Regions from separate parts of the Serratia plymuthica genome, predicted to be linked through region 2. Evidence: predicted binding sites of a transcription regulator. Region 2 holds the regulator's gene; each other region holds the start of a gene.

Region 1 (6,672 bases), 1.5 Mb from region 2:
CTATCCTTGGTTCAGGCCAAACGCCCGCGAAATGGTACTGAGTTTGGTGCCGGTTTCACGCCATTCGGATTCCGGCGAAGAGTCTTGCACGATGCCGGCGCCGGCAAACAGCCGCACCTGATTGCCCTGCACTGTGCCGCAACGAATGGTCACGACCCACTCGCCGTTGCCTTCGGCATCACACCAGCCGACAATGCCGCCGAACAGGCCGCGATCAAAGGGTTCAAGCTGTTTGATCACCTGGTGCGCAAGCCGGGTTGGCGTGCCGCACAAAGCCGGCGTCGGGTGCAACAGGCAGGCCAGCGAAAGCGCATTTTCCGCCCGGCTGGCGGCTTCGCCATCAATAGGCGTAGACAGGTGCCACAGCGTGGTGGTGCTCAATAATTCAGGGGATGACGGGATGTTCAAGTGGCGGCAGCGGTCGGCCAATACCTGGCGCATCCCTTCGGTGACGAACTTGTGCTCATAAAGGTCTTTGTCCGACACCAATAGCTGTTGGCTGATGTCACGGTCCCGTAGCGGATCGGCATCGCGGCGGGCAGAGCCGGCCAGCGGATTGGAATGGAACTGCGCGCCGGATTTGCGCAACAGCAATTCCGGGCTGGCGCCTACCAGCGCCCCCTGCTCCAGCGGTACGTGGAAGTGGAAACCGTTAGGGTTCTGGGCGATGATTCGCGCCATCAGCGCCCGGCAATCAACAGGTTCGCGGGTTTCAATCTCCAGCAAGCGCGACAACACCACTTTATCCAACCGGTCGCCACGGGTAGCCAGCACCGCATCGGCAACCATCTGCATGAAGGGCTGCCGGGCAGGTACTTCGGTTTGCCGGGTAATTTCCGGCAAGGCATCCTGCGGCGGCGTTACGCCGGCCAAAAAGGCATCGCGCTCAAACCACTGAGTTTGCTGGGGAATAAACAACGCTGAAGGTTGATGAGTATCAAAAGGAATGGCGCCACAGAGTACCGGGTTCTTCACGCCGGCCAGTTTCGCTTCGGCGAAAGCGTGCCGTACTTCTCGCTGGAACTCCCCATTCACCTGGTCCCCACCTGCTGCGGGCAGCGTGATTTTCGCGAAGCAGCCCTGGGTACTCAGGCTACGGAAAGGAGAGGTAAAGAAGAAGCCCGAGGTGGGCGAAACGCCTGCAGTATTCAGTTCGCTCCCCTTGCTTTGCGGTTTCTTTTGGCCGGCACCCTTTACAGTCACGCTCATCGGTACTCCATTCATCTTCGTTAATGATAATAAACATAATAATGATTATCATTTATGTTTGACCGCGTTAAAGTACCCTTGGAAATTTGCCATGTCAATAATTGTAAACAGCTCTTCTCCTTATCATCGGGGTAGAAAGTCAGCAGCATAAATTATATAAATGATAAGTATTACTATTTAAAACCTAGGGACTTCCTTTATGAAGACGAATCTGATCTTCGGTCTGGCGCTGTTCGGGCTAGCGGCAATCAGCGCCGCTCACGCATCCGATACCGGCTGGCCGCGTAACATTGCAACCTCACACGGCGTGGTCACCCTCGATCAGCCCCCTGCCCGCATCGTTTCTACCAGCGTTACCGTCACCGGCACCCTGTTGGCCATCGACGCGCCGGTGGTAGCCAGTGGGGCAACCACGCCCGGCAGCCGTCTGGCGGACAAACAGGGGTTTTTCCGTCAATGGAGTGACATCGCAGCACGGCGCGGCGTCAAACGTCTGTACGTCGGCGAACCCAATGCGGAAGCCGTCGCGGGGGCTGCCCCCGATCTGATTATCATGTCAGCCACCGGTGCCGATTCCGCCCTGCGCCTGTACGATCAGCTCTCTGCCATCGCCCCGGTGCTGGTGGTCAATTACGACGACAAAAGCTGGCAGGAACTGGCCGCAGAACTGGGCCAGGCCACCGGGCATGAAGCCCAGGCGCATAAGATCATTGGCAATTTTGATGCGCGTGAAAAAGCGCTGAAACAACGGATGACCCTGCCTGAACAACCGGTCTCCGCGCTGGTGTTCGGTTCGGACGGCAAAACCGCCAATCTGTGGACCGCCGAATCGTCCCAGGGGCAGATGCTGAAACAGCTCGGTTTCACCCTGGCGGTGCCGCCCGCCAAATTGAACAACAGCCGCAGCATGGGGGTGCGTAAGGACATCATTCAGTTGAGCGGCGAGAACCTGGCGGAAGGCCTGAACGGCCAGACGCTGATGCTGTTCGCCAACGGCGACGCCGACACGCAGCGCCTGCTGGCCAATCCTTTTCTCGCTCACCTGCCGGCGGTGCAACATAAACGGGTTTACGCGCTGGGCAACGATACCTTCCGGCTGGATTATTACAGCGCCGGCAACTTGCTGACGCTGTTGGAAAAACAGTTTATTTCTCGCTAGTCTCGCTGGCGGGCCGGAGGCTTTCTTCCTGCCCGCCGCTGCCCACCTGGCGCAAGCCGCGCATGGCGAAAGCCAGTACCACACCCAGCACCGCTACCCCAAAACCAAAATGGGTCGACGTCATCGCCGGCAGCATAAACGCCCCCATTGCCCCCAGCAGTAACGCCCCCAACGCGTCGCCCACGACGTTTTGCGCCGTCCACAGGCCATTGATGCGCCCCAGAAAGGCATCCGGCGTCAGGTTCTGAATCAGCCCGTATTGCAGCAATGAGTTCACCGCGCTCAGGTAACCAAAAATCACCAGGAAAAACAGCGCTAAACCGTACCACGGCATCAGACCGAACAGACCGATGGCGACGAACGCGCCTATCGCCGTCGTCAACATCATCCAGCCCGGCCGCGCTACGTGAGCGACCCGGCCGCTGGTGAACGCGCCGATCGCCGCGCCGAGCGGGACGGCGGAATACATAAAGCCCAATTGCGTAGCGCTGACGTGCCACATGCCGGACATCGCCGGATATAACACCCGCACAGCACTGGCCATGGTCAGCAGCGCGCCGATCAACGCCACCATGCCGATTACCCGGTTGCGGAACAAGAAGCCGAAACCACCGACCAACGCGCGCAGCGGGTGTTCGCGCGGTTGTGGCGGCGGTGCTAACTGCGGCAAACGCAGCAAGGGGATCAACGTCAGTAAAGTGCCCAGCGCCGCCAGGCCGTAGTTCCACATCACGCCGGAGTGAGCGATCACCAGGCCCCCAATCGCCGGCGACAGAATCGAGCCAAAACGCACCGTCAGCATACTGATGGCCCCGGCCTGGACGATGTTTTCACGCCCCACCAACGCCGGCGTGGCGGCCAGCAGCGCCGTCACCCCGACCGCACCGAAGAAACCGTCCCACACGGCCAGCAAATAAATCGCCGTCAACGATGGGGCCGGCAAGGCGGCATTCAGGCACAGCCCGATAAAACCAATGCCGCAGGTGGAACGAGCAAACAGGATCAAACGGCGGCGCTCGTAGCGATCGGCCAATACGCCCCCCATCAGCAAACCGGCAAACATGCCGCTGCCCGCCAGCGTTACGGACAGCCCGACCAACAGGGTCGAACCGGTCAACGCCTGGATCTGAACCGGGATCGCAATGGCCATCAATCCCAGCGCCAGAATGGAAATAAAACGCGCGCAAAATACGGCGCGAAACGCGCCATTGGTCTTAAGCAGGCCAAAATCCAGCAAAACAGAGGGCTTACTCATCAGCTTTCTCACCACAACGTAGGAAAAGGGGCAGCGTCTATAGCCAAAATAATTGGAGCGGCATCACGGCGGCAACCAAGCGCATCCCCATGAACGTACAGGAAATACGTGATTGGGGGTAAGTGCGGGCAGCCAACACAGATGCAGCTTCAAGAATGAAGGGTATGTGCTGCAATAGCGAAGGAAGTCATGGTAACATAGATGAAAGCAATCGATAATGATAATAAATATCATTTATATTCAATTAAATAACGGATTGTTATGTTACGGATTACACGCAATGGCACACCGTCCATTCCGGCCCCCAGGGATCGTCTTGTTAGCGGCACCTCCCACTCATTTCGTCGCAAACTATGTGGTTTGCTGCTTGCCGTTTGCGCGCTGTTGGCCATCATGCTGCTCAGCCTGTCGCTCGGCGCTAAATCCATCCCATTTGATACGGTTATCCAGGCGCTGAACGGTCAATGCCGTGGAGCGGACTGCACCATCATTACCGAAGCCAGGTTGCCGCGCACGCTGGTGGGCGTATTGGCCGGCATTGCGCTGGGCCTGTCCGGCGTATTGATGCAAACCCTCACCCGCAACCCACTGGCCGATCCGGGCATTCTCGGCGTGAATGCCGGGGCGGGATTTGCCGTAGTACTGAGCATTACCTTCTTTGGTGCCGCCGAGGTTAGCCAATACCTGTGGTTCGCCTTTGCCGGGGCGATGCTCGCTGCACTGCTGGTCGCGTTGATCGGCGCTCTGGGCGGCAGCAGCCTGAACCCGGTTCGCCTGACGTTGGCCGGTGTCGCCCTGGCGGCGGTGCTGGAGGGCATGACCTCCGGGATTTCTCTGCTGAACCCGCTGGTGTTCGATCAACTGCGGTTTTGGCAGGCCGGTTCGCTGGATATTCAAAATATGCAGGTGGTACGCACCGTCACCCTGCCGATCCTGCTGGGCACGCTAATCACGCTGTGGATGAGCAAATCGCTTAACAGTCTGAGTATGGGCAGCGAATTGGCCACCGCGCTGGGCACCGGCATCGTCCGCACCCAATTGCTGGGCCTGCTGGCGATCACCCTGCTGTGCGGCGGCGCCACCGCCGCCGTCGGCCCGATTGCCTTCGTCGGCCTGATGATGCCGCACATTGCCCGGCGGTTGGCGGGCTCCGAGCTGCACTGGATGCTGCCGTGGACACTGGTCTTGACCCCCATCCTGCTGCTGAGCGCCGATCTGCTCGGCCGCTTTCTGGTGGCCGGCGAGCTGCGCGTTTCCATCGTGACCGCCCTGATTGGCGCCCCGCTGCTGATCGTGCTGGTGCGCCAACGCCATATGTTCAGGAGGCAACGCTAATGTCGATGCTGGCTGCCCGTCTGATGACCAGTCAAAAATTGCGTACCCTGCCGAGGCCGGCGCTGACCGCGTCGATGCTGGCGCTTGCCTGCGCGGTACTGGCGATTTACGCCTTAGGTTCCGGTTCCCTTTCGCTGAACGCCACGCAGGTGATCGACGCTCTCCTCGGCAAAGGCCCGGCAAACCTGACGGTAATAGTCACCCAGTGGCGTCTGCCACGCGTCGCGATGGCGTTGCTGTTGGGCGCCGCGCTCGGGATCAGCGGCGCTATTTTCCAGTCTCTGCTGCGCAACCCGCTCGGCAGCCCGGACGTGATTGGCTTCAATACCGGCGCCTACAGCGGCGTATTGGTAGCCATAGTGCTGTTTAACGGCGGCGTTATCGGCATCACCTCCGGGGCGCTGGCTGGCGGCCTGCTGACCGCCGCGCTGGTTTATCTGCTGGCATGGCGCAACGGCGTCGAGGCTTTCCGTTTGATTATCGTCGGCATCGCCGTGCGCGCCCTGCTGGTCGCCGGCAATACCTGGCTTATCATCAGCGCCTCTCTGGAGTCCGCCATGACCGCCGGGCTGTGGAGCGCCGGGTCTCTTAACGGCATAAGCTGGGCGAAAAGCCTGCCGGCGCTGGCCGCGATCGCGCTGTGCTGCCTGCTGTTGCTGACGCTGTCACGCCGCATGCGGCTGCTGGAAATGGGCGACGACACCGCCTGCGCCCTCGGCGTGCCGGTGGAACGTTCGCGCCTGCTGCTGCTGCTGATCGGCGTAACGCTGACCGCTGCCGCCACCGCCGTGGCCGGGCCAATCTCCTTTATTGCCCTGGTGGCGCCGCAGATTGCCCGCCGCTTGTGCGCCAACCGCAGCGTCCTGTTGCTGACCGCACTGACCGGCGCGCTGTTGCTGCTGATCGCCGATGTCGCCGCCCAGCGCCTGTTTATGCCTTATCAATTGCCGGTAGGCGTGCTGACCGTCAGCCTCGGCGGCATTTATCTGATTTGGCTGTTAATCCGTGAGTCACGAAAAAAATGAATGCTGATCCCCTGCTGCCCGCGCCGCTGCGCGCTGAACATCTGACGCTTAGCTATGACAAGAAAATCGTCGCGTGCGATCTTTCCGTCGCCATCCCCCAGGGTGAACTGACGGTGATTATCGGCCCAAACGCCTGCGGTAAATCTACCCTGCTGCGCACCCTCAGCCGCCTGATGCAGCCGCAAGCCGGTACGGTCTGGCTGAACGGCAAGCACATCAGCGAATACGCCACCAAAGAGGTGGCGCGCCAATTAGGCCTGCTGCCGCAAAGTTCGACCGCCCCCGGCGACATCACCGTCTTTGATCTGGTGGCCCGCGGGCGCTACCCGCACCAGCGTCTGTTTAGCCGCTGGCGCGAAGAAGACCAGCAAGCGGTGGAGCAGGCAATGCGTTCCACCGGCGTGTTTGAACTGGCCGAACAGCCGGTGGATACGCTTTCCGGTGGGCAGCGTCAGCGGGTCTGGATTGCGATGGTGCTGGCGCAGCAAACGCCGCTGCTGTTGCTGGATGAGCCTACCACCTGGCTGGACATTAGCCATCAGATCGACCTGCTGGAGTTGATGCGCCAGTTAAACCGTGAAAACGGCCACACGCTGGTGGTGGTGCTGCACGATCTCAACCACGCCTGCCGTTACGCCACCCATCTGATCGCCATGCGCGACGGCAAAGTCGTGGCCGAAGGTGCGCCT
Region 2 (6,672 bases):
GAACTTCGCCATGAAATTACATTATCAACTGCTGGCCACCGAGTCCGCCGCCCTGCCGGTCGTGCTGATCCACGGGCTGTTCGGCAATCTGGACAACCTTGGCGTGCTGGCGCGCGATCTGAATCAACGGCACAGCGTGATTAAAGTCGATCTGCGCAACCACGGCCTTTCGCCGCGTTCTGCGGTAATGACCTATCCCGAGATGGCGCAGGACCTGCTGGCGCTGTTCGATGAGTTGCAGTTGGAGAAAGCGATTGTGATCGGCCACTCCATGGGCGGCAAAGCGGCGATGGCGCTGACGGCGATCGCCCCGGAACGGGTCGAAAAACTGATCGTTATCGACGTGGCGCCGGTGGATTACCGCACTCGTCGCCACGACGAGATTTTCGCCGCCTTAACAGCGGTGAGCGCGGCCGGCATCACTCAACGCCAGCAGGCGGCGGAATTGATGCGCAGCTACCTGCAAGAAGAAGGCGTGATCCAGTTTCTGCTGAAGTCCTTTCATCAGGGCGAGTGGCGCTTTAATCTGCCGGTGCTGATCGACCAATACGAAAACGTCACCGGCTGGCAGGAGGTTCCCGCATGGCCGCACCCGACGTTGTTTATCCGCGGCGGCCTGTCCCCCTACGTTCAGGACAGCTATCGTGAAGATATCGCGCGCCAGTTCCCGCAGGCGCGCGCGCACGTGGTTGCCGGCACGGGCCACTGGGTGCACGCGGAAAAACCGGAGGCGGTACTGCGTGCCATCCACCGTTTTCTCGGCGAAGCCTGAATAAAAACCGCCCACTGGCGAAAAAACGCGCTAAAGATAACGGCTTAGCGCGTTTTCGGTTCAGTTAAACATTGTCGTTGCTCTATCTGCTGGGGTAATATGGCGCGCTATAATTTTGCCGCCCTGCTCTGCGTGTTCAGTAACGTCAGGCCGGGGGTGAATTTGGGTTAGGGTTTATTGACCCGAAGTGTGTTAACCGAACCGTCCGGAAGCGTATACGCTTTTTGATGCAAACTCCCTTGCAGTACCGCTACCTATGGCAAAAGAACAAACGGATCGCACGACGCTGGATCTGTTCGCAGATGAACGCCGTCCGGGGCGCCCGAAAACCAACCCGCTATCCCGAGATGAACAGCTTAGAATCAATAAGCGTAATCAGCTTCGACGCGATAAAGTCCGTGGCTTACGGCGCGTGGAACTGAAAATCAACGCGGATGCGGTGGACGCCCTGAACAAACTGGCGGAACAGCGTAATATCAGCCGCAGCGAGCTTATTGAGCAAATGCTGCTGGCACAACTGGCGGATGAACAGCCGGAACATTGATCTTTGCAGCCGCACATGCGGCACGGTGTTATGGATGACACCGATCAACACCGTTTTATTCCTCCCGGCATCGCATAAACGCGATAAAACCCCGGGGTAAATCTCTGGCATGATACGCACTTACCGGTAAGAGGCAGATTCTTGCCATGTCATCATTTTAATCGGTGTTATCGCGTTCAACGCTAACATCGTGCAATGCAATTAATTGAATTTAAAGGTTATACGCGATATGGCTAATGTAGGCATTTTCTTTGGCAGCGACACTGGCAATACCGAAAACATTGCCAAGATGATCCAGAAAATTCTTCAGCAGCAGTTTGGCAAAGAGGTGTCGGAAATCCGCGACATCGCCAAAAGCAGCAAAGAGGATCTGGAAGCTTTCGACATTCTGCTGTTGGGTATTCCTACCTGGTACTACGGCGAAGCCCAGTGCGATTGGGATGATTTCTTCCCGACGCTGGAAGAAATTGATTTCAACGGCAAGCTGGTTGCGCTGTTCGGTTGTGGCGATCAGGAAGACTACGCGGAATATTTCTGTGATGCGATGGGCACCATCCGCGACATCATTGAGCCACACGGCGCCGCGATTGTCGGCCACTGGCCGACCAAGGGTTACCACTTCGAAGCATCGAAAGGTCTGGCGGACGACAATTTCTTCATCGGCCTGGCGATTGACGAAGATCGTCAACCGGAATTGACCAACGAACGCGTCGCAGCCTGGGTGAAGCAGATCAGCGAAGAACTGAGCCTGGCCGATATCGTCGGCTAACCCTCAAAGGTTGAACAAAAGCCCTGCAAAGTGCATAGTGTTGCCAGCAGGGCCGTTCATCGGCAGCACGGATTTCTGCAATAGAAGCTACATGTTTGTAACTTCCCACATCGTCAAGGTAGACTGAGATATCGGTTTATCCCATCCATCAAGACGTTGCGTGTGTAACATGCAATTGTGCCATGATATCTTTGTTAACAACCGGCGGTTTCCATTTAGGGCAACCGGTTCTATAATGACACGCAATTAACTCTTTGTGCCGACCGATGCCACAGGCAAAAATGCCTCAACTTGATTAGCATAGTAACAGGACTGAATCCGCATGACTGACAACAACACCGCATTGAAGAAGGCCGGCCTAAAAGTCACGCTTCCGCGACTCAAAATCCTGGAAGTACTGCAAAATCCGGAATGCCATCACGTCAGTGCGGAAGATTTGTACAAAAAACTGATCGACATGGGCGAAGAAATTGGCCTGGCGACGGTTTACCGCGTACTGAACCAGTTTGATGATGCCGGCATTGTAACCCGTCATAATTTCGAAGGCGGCAAGTCCGTGTTCGAATTGACCCAACAGCATCACCACGATCACCTGATTTGCCTGGACTGCGGCAAAGTGATCGAATTCAGCGATGAGTCTATCGAAGTGCGTCAGCGTGATATCGCCAAGCAGCATGGTATCAAGCTCACCAACCACAGCCTGTACCTGTATGGTCACTGTGAAATCGGTGATTGCCGCGAAGACGACACCTTGCACGACAAAAAATAATGCCCTCAACCGGCATTGAGAACCGCCTTAACGGCGGTTTTTTTATGCCTCCAGGCAGGGATAAAAAAATCCCCGGACAGGCCCGGGGAAAATCACATCCGAAAGACAACAATTGCAGCGGCACTTCTCCGCGGTACTTCTCTCACTACCCACTGACACTCACTTCACCGTCAACTCACCCGCCGACACGCGGATGGGTAAACTCGTCACAATGCATATTCAAGCAACAGCAGCCGATCGAAGAAAATCGGCCAGGCATCGTCGAAAACGCCGCGAACGCGGAACCCTTGCTTCAAGTAGATTTGGCAGGCATCGCTGCTTTGCCATACGCACAGCACGATATGTTTCGCCCGGCGCTGCTGCGCGCGCTGCTTAATCAGAGCAAACAACGGGTTAAAATAGCCCTGCCCGCGAAACCGGCTCTCGATGGCCAGGCTGCAGATAAAGTAATCGTCCTCCGTGCACTGCGTTCGCACAAAACCGTCGTAGGCCTCATCCAGCGGCTTTATTTCATCGCGATATAGATAGCTCGCCTCAACGCCATATAACTCGTCGAGACTCGCCGCAGTGAAAAATCCGACAAACGCCCCGCACCGATCGTAAGCCAGGGTAATCAGGTCCAGATAGGGGTCGATATTTTGCGCCTGCTGCAGAGAGACCAAACCCATCCCGGCCGGGTTGCCGGCGGAACAATACTCCAGGTAGCTGGTGGCAAAAATCAGCTTCGCCATGCGAGTCTTGTCCGCGTCGTCCGCCTGGCACCCCGGCAGAAAATGCAACCCGCCCTGCGATAGCGGCAATACCGCATCGCCCGCGCCGACGGTTGGCCGCCAGTAATGGCCCTCATCGATCTGCCGTCGGTTATCGGCTATCAAATACTCGCCGAAAAGCCGGTTCACCCGATCCAGCGCGCGATCATGAGACAGCACCGAATAGTAATGGTAGTGATCGATATCGGACCTTATCTGCGCCGGATAGGCCATGCGCGGCACCTCATCGACGGTAAATATTTCCGCATGGCGCGCCAGGTCCATCGGTTGCTCAAGCTGCCAATCCACCTGCTCCAGCCGATCAATGCATTGCCGATAGCTGCGCAGTTCCTCCTCCCCGAGCGGCAACCTCTCATTGGTGATCACATCTTCCAACAGGCGCATGCCGCGGATACCGCAGGTCACCGCCTGCGGAACAGCGTCATAATGAACCCCATGATCCTGGCAAAAACTATCGTGGCTGAGGAAAGTCCTGCCAATGTGGCGGCTCCACAACAGATAAAACGCATCGAACAACTTTCTTTCATAGATGGGGTTTTTATCCGGCACGTCACCGGTTTGCGCCGCATGGATCCGATCCAGGCCCGCCAATATTTTGCACAGCGACCTATCGCCGCTGCGGCCAATGATCATCCCGGTTTCATCAAGAAACAAATTCAACCCGCTGACGTGGCTGACTTCGCCATCGGGCAGGAGCTGAAGGTAATCCGGCACTTCCGGCTTCAGCAGGAAAAACGTCGCCGAACGGTGCGGAAGGGTGTCGATATCCATGTACATTCCGCCCATTTCAATCAGGATCAAAAAGCGAAAGTAATCAGAAAGCGTGGCGTAATAGCGCTTATCATGGAGCACGTGGATAAAACCCAGGTTGCCGCCGACCCTTTTTTGCGCCAGTTCACTCAGCGAATGCACCTGCAACCGGTGGTTGCCGGCATCGAACTCCCCCAGCAGCCCGCCTTTCACTTCCGCCGCAGGGGTAAAATACGCCTCGTTTTTGAGTTGCCGCGCATCCCATACCCAGAGCATCCCGGTCCATTCGTCGGCGATTGTGCTGCGAACAGCCTGCTGCGCATCTCCCCATTGGGAGATAACCTCTCTGGCATCGTCTGGAATGGCGCCGCCCAGCCAAATGCGGTGCAGCAATTTTTCCTGCGCGGCCAACTGGCGCGTAGGAACGCAAAATAATGAGGAGCACTGCGCGGCATCGAATAAATGCCCTTGTTCAGCCAGCCACGCCCGCAGTTGGCCAACCCCTCGCCGGTACTGCCCCAGCAACGCCGGGGAACGCTGGCGCTGATATTTCACGAACGCTAACTTCAGATTATTAATCCAGGCCTCGTAGTCGGCGCGAAACAGGTCATGCCGCATCAATCCCAAACGCTCGTCATCAAGCTTCATCGTCAGCCTCCCGCCTGCGGTGAACAAGATCCGTATCCCTGTGGATTTTTGCTCTGCCAATGCCAGGCGTCGCGAACCATTTTTTCCAGACCTCTCTTGGCTTGCCAGCCTAATTTTTCCGCCGCCAGCGTCGGATCAGACCAGCACTCGGCAATATCTCCTGCGCGGCGCGGGTTAATTTGATAGGCGATTTTAAATCCGCAGGCGTGTTCAAATGCCTGGATAATCTCCAGCACCGAATAGCCTTTGCCGGTGCCCAGGTTATACACGTTAAAACCCGGCCGCAGATTATCCAGCGCTTTCAAATGCCCTTCGGCCAGATCCATAACGTGAATGTAATCACGCACCCCGGTGCCATCACTGGTGGGATAGTCATTGCCATACACCGGCAACACCGCAAGTTTGCCAATAGCCACCTGCGCCAGATAAGCCAGAAGATTATTGGGAATGCCTGCGGGGTCTTCACCGATCAACCCCGACTCGTGCGCCCCGGCCGGGTTAAAGTAACGCAGCGCGGTGATCGCCATCTGCGGTGCGGTTCTGGCGAACTCCGCCAGGATCTGCTCCACAATCAGCTTGGAAGTGCCGTAAGGATTTGTCGTCTGCCCGACGCGGCAACTCTCCGTCAGCGGGGTATATGCCGCTGGCCCGTATACGGTGGCGGAAGAACTGAAAATAAATTGCCGAACCCCGGCATGGCGCATTCTGTCCAGCACGATCAGCGAGCCGGAAATATTATTTTGATAATACTTCAGCGGCTCTTCGGTAGACTCGCGAACCGACTTCAACCCCGCAAGATGAATAACCGCATGAATATCATGCCGGCGAAAGAGATGATCCAGTAAATGATGCTCTTGAATATCCCCCTGATAAAAAATCACTTTCTTACCGGTCAGCCTCTCCACTCGAAACAGCGATTCCGGTGAACTGTTGGACAAATTGTCCAGCACGACAACGTCCTCTCCCCTTTCCAGCAATGCCAATACGGTATGCGAGCCGATATAACCGGCGCCGCCCGTCACTAATATAGCCATCATGTATCCTTGTTTGTGTTTAAAAATAAACGACTCACTCAGAAACCACTAAACTTCCCGAACGTTACACCCCACGGGCAAAGCAATTAAAAGCAGTAACACGGCTAACAGATAAACGGAGGAATGCGGCCCGTACTCGGTCAAAGCGCCTTGTAATATTCCGGCCAGGATCACGCCGGTTGAAATGCTGTTGGTAAACAACGTGGTGGCCATTCCGGCTCGATCCGGCATCAGATCCTGAAAATAGAGCATGCCGACGGTGGCGATAATGCCGATGAATATCGCGTTAAACGCCTGCAGAGCCAGCAATCCGCCGGCGGTGGTAAACCACAGCATGCCGGCATAAAACAGCATGCCGGCCACGATGGCGCCTGCCATCATCGGGCGCTTGCCCACTCGGTTCACATAACGCCCGGCCAGAATCATGATCGGGATCTCGACTGCGGCGGCAACGCCCATAACCCAACCTGTCAGGCTCTGCGACAACCCCAGCTCGGCAGTGATATACAGCGGCACGTCGATCAGATACATGGCGCTACAGGTCCACATCAATACCGAGGCGCAAAACAGCAGGCCAACGTCTTTATCGAAGGCCCCTTTTCGCCGCAACGGCGGA
Region 3 (6,672 bases), 1.7 Mb from region 2:
GGTACCATAACAGGCCGCGACGTATTTCCTGTCGGTCAGATTATTGACGTTCACCTGAACGTAGGCACCTTTCAATGACGAATTCACGCCACCGAGATTCATCCTCGCCGAAGCATCCACCAGCGTCACCGAAGGAATCCGTAGCGTATTTTCGTTGTCTGCCCACTGCTTGCCGATATAGCGTACCCCCGCGCCAAGATCCACACCGAACCCGGCCGCGTATTTACCCCACACAGAAGCCATTTGGTCAGGCGCCAGGTTCGGCGTATTGCCGCTGTTGCCATCGATGGCGTCTTTAAACTTCACTCTGTTGTAACTATAGCCGGCAATCAGATCGAAACGTTCGGTGATCTTGCTGCGGGCTTCCAGTTCAATGCCCTGCGAATGCACTTTGCCGGCCGGCAGGTAATAACTTTGCTGCACGACTCGGTTGGCAACGTCTTTCTGCGTCAAATCGTACAATGCCACGCTGTAGATCGATGCACTGCCCGGCGGTTGATATTTCAACCCCACCTCATACTGCTCACTGGTGCTCGGTTTCAGCATGTGTCCGTTTTGATCGGGCAGTGCCTCGGGCGTTACTGCGGTACTGTAGCTGGCGTAAGGTGAAAGGCCATTATCAAAGTGGTACAACACAGAGGTGCGGCCACTGAAATTATCATCGCGGCGCGCATCGCGGGTACCTGTGTTGAGCGTCGTATTTTTAGACTCGATGCGATCGAAGCGACCGGACAAGTTCAAAGACCAGTTCCGTAAGCTGATTTCATCCTGCAGATAAACGCCGGCTTGCTCGTAGTGGCGTCTGGAGTCGGTATGCGTCAGGCCGGTTAACGCCGCCCCGCCGGACACGCCAGTATAAGGATTAAGCTGCGATGCGGCGGCAGACTCTTCCCACAAATTATTGCGAAAACGCTGGTAATCCAGGCCCAACATGACCTTATGATCCAGCAGCCCGGTGGCAAAGTCGGCTTCCAGTTGGTTATCGACGGCAAAGGCGTCCAGCGAAGTAGCCGAGCCGCTGTAATAACGGTTCAGCAAGCGATGATCGTCATTCCAGCCAATTTGATACACCTGCTGCAACTCAACATTGGAGTGGGTGTAACTGGCATTCTGACGGAAAGTCCAGACGTCGTTAAACGTGTGGGAGAAAGCATAGCTGTAGATCTGCTCCCAGCGCTTGAACACGTTTCGGTTGCTCTCTCCGTCAAAGAATCCGCGTCCCAGTTTATCGCCCGAGCGGGAATAGAGGCTGCCATCTGCCGGCACGGCGCTATGATAGCCCCCGGACGGATCCTTCTGCAGGTAAGCTTTAAGCAAGAGAGAGGTATTTTCATCCGGCTGCCACAGTAATGCGGGGGAGATGGCATAACGCTCTTCACGCTGATGGTCATACATGGTTTCGCTGCTGCGCGTCATGCCGATCAGTCGGTAAGCCCACTCATCAGATAGCGGACCGGTCACATCGAAAGCTCCGCCCTTCGTGCCGTTGTTGCCCGCCATCAGGTTCACGTGCCCTTCCGTGGCGAACTGAGGCCGCTTGGACGTCAACGCCACCAGCCCACCCGGGATACTTTGTCCGTACATCACCGAAGAGGGTCCTTTGATGACATCGACACGTTCCAGGAACCAGGGATCAATCTGCAGTGCATTATAGGTGCCACCATCGCTCAACAGCCGCAGGCCGTCAAGGAAGGTGTTATTGACGTCACCGCCATGAAAACCGCGCAATGCGATGGTGTCATACCGGGTGGCCCCACCGGAAAAGTTGGTGAAAACGCCCGGACTGTATTTCAGCGCATCGTTAACCGTCTGGGCATTCTGATCGGTCATCTGCTGACGGGTAACGACCGAGACCGACTGAGCCGTCAAGATTAAGGGTCTGTCGGTTTTAGTCGCTCCCTGGCTGGTCGTCGCTTGGTAGCCCTGCGTCGCGGTTTCCGCCGTATCGGCAGGTTTGGCAGTGACCAGCAAAGTATCTTCAGCGAGCGACGTCAGCGGCAGGAACAGGGTGAACGCGCATAATCTGCGCGACAGTGTGGCAGGAAAAGGTATCGGCATCTCTTATAACCCCTGGTAAATACTCTAAATCACACCGATAAGCTTCTCCGTCAGCAGCGACGTCCGACAACGTTCGAAGAGGATCTATCGATGTAGTGAATGAAACAAGAAACGAATATTAATGATAATCATTATCTTTATCGATAAATAATTTCAAACATGAGGGCGCTTTTTATGAACCACTAGCGTGTTTCAGCGCAGTTGAAAATCCATGGATAGGTTGTGGGTTAGAACCTGCAATGAGAGGCATAAAAAATGCCAGCGCGAGGCTGGCAACAAATACGGGAAGCAATGTGAGCAATGTCGTGCCGGCTTGGGTGGCGCACAAGGAGACAACCCTTTTTCTCCCTCACTGGCGACAAAATGATAACGAATCTCATTATCTTTTACAAAATGCTTTTACTTGCTTCGTCATGGAGCCATCAATGCTCTGCCCTGCCAAACCGCCGATATAGACCCACAATTGCAAAAAAAATGGTCACCACCAGAACATTGATCGAAATCCATACTATTAATATGGGCACAGCGGTTTGATAGAGCGGAATGCCCCTCGCGGCCGAGAAGGGATTGATATGCAAAGACCTGATAAGAAAGAAGGGATTCAGATTAAACCATTGGCAGAACAAAGCTATCAACGTTGGCGGCAGGAAAAAATAAAGTCCCAACGTGGCGACCAGTAAACATACTGTCGAACGACTGTTTTTATAATTTTTCATCTCACTATCTGCCATTACTCTTTCGCTGAAAACGCCCTGGCCGTTGTTGTTTGAACAGACCCAACAAGGGTCAAATAGTTCCCCTTTTGCGGTAAAATAAAGCCTGTTTGGCGTTTAATTTTCATTTAGCTACCTGATGCTATAACGCTATTCAGCTCAGGAGGCTCTCATGATATCGGACTATCGCCCTATCCCGCCAAACAGCAAAAAGCTCAAAGTCATCTATGGCTGGTACATATATGCCGTCTATACGCTGTTGATCTTTAATATCTACCTGGCGGTGTATAACGTCTGTGTCAGACACCCCATTGAATCGCCGCTGATCTCATGGCTCCATAGCCTGTTCATCGCCTTTATGCTCTACCAACTGCTGAAAAAACGAGCGCGTTTCGCCTGGCTGATGCTGGCCTATTTTATTCTGATGCGGCTGTATTACGCCAACGTGTTGCATATCGAATTTAATGCCTGGAGCCGCGGGTTGGTCTTCGCGATCCTGACGGTCTTGCTCACCGGCACGGTTGCGCTGGGGCAACTCGCGACGCCACCGTTGCGTCAGGATTGGCTGGCACGCTTGGGGTGGCGGCAATGGGCTACGTTGGCCGGTTTGTCCGGGGTACTGACGCCGTTGATTACTACCGATTATCTGAGTTGACGGCAGTCGTTATTTTGGAATATGCGGTTCGGAGATATCAACCATGCGGCACAGCTTGGTGTAGTTACTGGATTGTTCGCACAACTTATCGGTGACGTAAACACCAAGATAACCCAGCACCAGCACATAGCCGGCCATGCACAGAATAAAAATAAACGTTCTCACCGATAGAACCAACCTGACAATAACACCTTGAGCATCATACCTTGATTTTCCTGCTTTAGACCATTTCAAAGTATTTCAGAAATCTGCTGGTCATTTCCCGCCAGCGAATGTTATGTTATTACATATCAAAACAACATTTACAGATACGCTAATGGAAACCCAAAGCCCACCGTTACTCACCGTAGAACATCTGACACTGTCGATTAACGGGGAAGTCAAAATCAGCGATCTGAACTTCACCCTGCATGCCGGCGAGCGGCTGTGTCTGCTGGGCGCATCCGGCTCAGGCAAGTCACTTACCGCCGCCGCCATTTTGGGCACGCTGCCCTTTGACGCAGCACTCAGCGGATCGATACGGCTGCTGGGGCAGGAAATCAGCGGCCAACGTTTACAACAACGCAAATCCTTCGCGATGGCGGCCATTTTTCAAGATCCTTTTACCAGCCTCAATCCTCTGACCACCGTGGGTAAACAACTGATCATGGCCCTGCGTGGCCGGAGCGGCATGAACAAAGAGCAGGCCCAATGCTGCGCCTCCGAGTTGTTGGCCGTGCTGGGCTTACCGCCGGACACGATCATGATGCGCTACCCGGGACAATTATCGGGTGGCCAATGCCAACGAGTCTGCGCGGCGCTGGCGCTGAGCGGCGAAAAAAACCTGTTGATAGCGGATGAACCCACCACCGCGCTGGATATGGTCAGCCAGCAGCAGTTAATCGATATCCTGAAGCGCTATACCGAGCGCCCCGCCGCACCGGCGCTGCTGTTTATCACCCACGATCTTTCCGTCGCCGCCCGCCTGTGCCAACGTGCCATCGTGCTGGCTAACGGCAAGATAGCCGAGCACGGATCTATCGCACAGCTATTGCGCCAACCTGTACATCCCTACACCCAGCGACTGGTTGCCACGGCGCTGCGCCCGGCATTCGGCCCGTCAATGAGTATGGCGGGATAATCCAGTGAATCACTCGCCGGTCAACGCCACACTGCCCTTTATCAGCCTGCAGAATGTCTGTCGGCAATATACTCCCGCATCGGGTGGTCTCAGCCCTACCGACCTGAATCTGCATGCCGAAGAGCGCATCGGGCTGGTTGGCTGTTCCGGCGCAGGCAAATCCACTTTGCTTAAACTGCTGTTAGCGCTAGAGGCGCCGGATTTCGGCCATATCTTCTGCCAGGGCACAACAATTCGCCCAGCGTCCGTTAGCCGGCTGCGCTGGTACCGACGTTTGGTGCAGTATGTTCCGCAAGACGCCCATGCCTCGCTCAATCCGCGCCATACGGTCGCCGAACTGATTATCGCTCCCCTACGCCAACTCGGTTTGCCGCAGGATCTGGGTATCACTGCCGAGCGAGCGCTGCGTCAGGTTGAACTGGATGAACACCTGCTGTACGCCAGACCGGGCCAGCTTTCCGGCGGGCAGGCACAGCGGGTAGCGCTGGCACGCGCCATCGCGCTGCAACCCCGTTTTTTACTGGCCGATGAGCCGGTCAGCGGTCTGGACCAGCCCTTGCGCCGGCAGATCATCAACCTGCTCGACCGTATTGCCCATCAGCAAAGAATGGGAATGTTGCTGGTCTCCCATGATATTTCGTTGGTGGCCGCCTTATGCCAACGCACGCTGGTGATGGACCACGGCGCCATCGTGGAAGATCGCCCAACCCGGGATCTGCTGCAAACGCCCCGGCATGTCGCTACCCGTGCTTTGATCGCCGCCATCCCATCTTTGCCCTCTTTTTAGCCCTGAGATCCTGAGGAATTTTGCATGCTGAACCTGCGCTTTATTGGCCCAACCGGCTGCCTGCTTGCCGGCAGTCTGCTGCTTGGCGGCTGCTTTGAACCTGCAAAGCCGAAAGAAAGTGCCACCGAAGAAAAACGTATCCGGCTGGCCATGCTTCAACCGCCCCGTTCCGGGTTAACGCCATTGAGCGATGACGCTTTTAAACTCTCGCGCTGGAGCAATGCCGAAACCCTGGTGGTGTTGAACGCCAATGGCGATGCCGAGCCGTCGCTGGCGACTGAATGGCAGCAAATAGATGACCGCCGCTGGCGCTTTGTGCTGCGTCAGGGCGTCATTTTCCATGACGGCAGCCTAATGACGGCGCAAAGCGTAGTGCGTTCACTTTCGGCAGCGATACATGCCGCGCCAAAACCGCGCATTCTGGACGGCGTTGAGCTGTCGATCGCCGCCGAAGGCGATAGCGCCGTGGTGATCACTACCGCTCATTCTGATCCCCTGATTCCGCAACGGCTGTCCAGCCCGCAACTGGCGATCCTCGCCGAACGGGCCTATGCCGCCAACGGCGTGGTTAATCCGCTGCAGGCCGGAACCGGTGCCTTTGTGCTGACGGAAATCAACGGCACCAGCAGCGCAAGGCTAAATCGCTTTGACGGTTACTGGGGCGAGAAAGCCGCCGCACCGGGGATCGACGTCAGTTTTGTGCCGGACAGCAATGCGCGTGCCGCCGCCCTGCGTACCGGCAGCGCCGATCTGGTTGAGGCGCTGCCGGTATCGCAGTTGCCGCTCATTGACGCGAGGCTGATCCACGAAGTCCCGATGCCGCGTACCAATACGCTATATCTGAATACTCGCCTCGGCGCTTTCCGCGATCCGGCGATGCGCGCGGCAGCGGCCGCGGCGGTTCAACGCCAACAGTTGGTGGATAACGTCTACGAAGGCCGTGCCGATCTTGCCGCCGGGTTGCTTGGCCCGGCGTTGCCCTGGGCCGCCTCATTGCGGCAACCGCAACCGGCTATCCAGCCGACGGCGGTAAAAGGCCAGACCATTACCCTGGCGACCTTCAGCGATCGGGCAGAGCTGCCCGAAGTCGCGGTTTATCTGGCTCAACAGCTCAGCGCCGCCGGCTTTATAGTCAAACAGGAGGTGCGGGAATACGCCCACATTGAAGCCGATGCGTTGGCGGGCAAATTCGACGCGTTCATTTTGTCGCGCGCCACCGTGTTGGATTCCGGCGATCCGGTGGCCTACATGTACAGCGATTTTGCCTGCCGGGGATCGTTCAATATCGCTCAACTCTGTGACCCAAAAGTGGACGAAGCATTAACCCAGGCCGCTGCCA

What was found. Region 2 encodes Fur, which represses iron uptake genes when iron is present. Its sites were predicted from a motif close to ATAATAATGAGAACNACTATCAA; they were not measured.
Region 1: the regulator Fur is predicted to act here: its motif matches at 3,841-3,863, upstream of fepD (Fe(3+)-siderophore ABC transporter permease).
Region 3: the regulator Fur is predicted to act here: its motif matches at 2,174-2,196, upstream of JK621_RS12605 (TonB-dependent siderophore receptor).

Annotation. Positions count from the first base shown of each region.
Region 1 is NZ_CP068771.1:5,007,054-5,013,725, reverse strand. Features, by position in the region: gene JK621_RS23250 (isochorismate synthase) at 1-1,209, opposite strand; gene fepB (Fe2+-enterobactin ABC transporter substrate-binding protein) at 1,409-2,368, shown strand; gene entS (enterobactin transporter EntS) at 2,355-3,623, opposite strand; gene fepD (Fe(3+)-siderophore ABC transporter permease) at 3,885-4,958, shown strand; gene fepG (iron-enterobactin ABC transporter permease) at 4,958-5,983, shown strand; gene JK621_RS23225 (ATP-binding cassette domain-containing protein) at 5,980-6,672, shown strand, end outside.
Region 2 is NZ_CP068771.1:1,025,060-1,031,731, reverse strand. Features, by position in the region: gene ybfF (esterase) at 1-772, shown strand, start outside; gene ybfE (LexA regulated protein) at 1,029-1,316, shown strand; gene fldA (flavodoxin FldA) at 1,546-2,085, shown strand; gene fur (ferric iron uptake transcriptional regulator) at 2,408-2,854, shown strand; gene JK621_RS04845 (glycosyltransferase) at 3,061-5,022, opposite strand; gene galE (UDP-glucose 4-epimerase GalE) at 5,025-6,056, opposite strand; gene JK621_RS04835 (MFS transporter) at 6,105-6,672, opposite strand, start outside.
Region 3 is NZ_CP068771.1:2,721,647-2,728,318, forward strand. Features, by position in the region: gene JK621_RS12605 (TonB-dependent siderophore receptor) at 1-2,058, opposite strand, end outside; gene JK621_RS12610 (hypothetical protein) at 2,944-3,426, shown strand; gene JK621_RS12615 (hypothetical protein) at 3,436-3,591, opposite strand; gene JK621_RS12620 (ATP-binding cassette domain-containing protein) at 3,743-4,546, shown strand; gene JK621_RS12625 (ABC transporter ATP-binding protein) at 4,551-5,333, shown strand; gene JK621_RS12630 (ABC transporter substrate-binding protein) at 5,358-6,672, shown strand, end outside.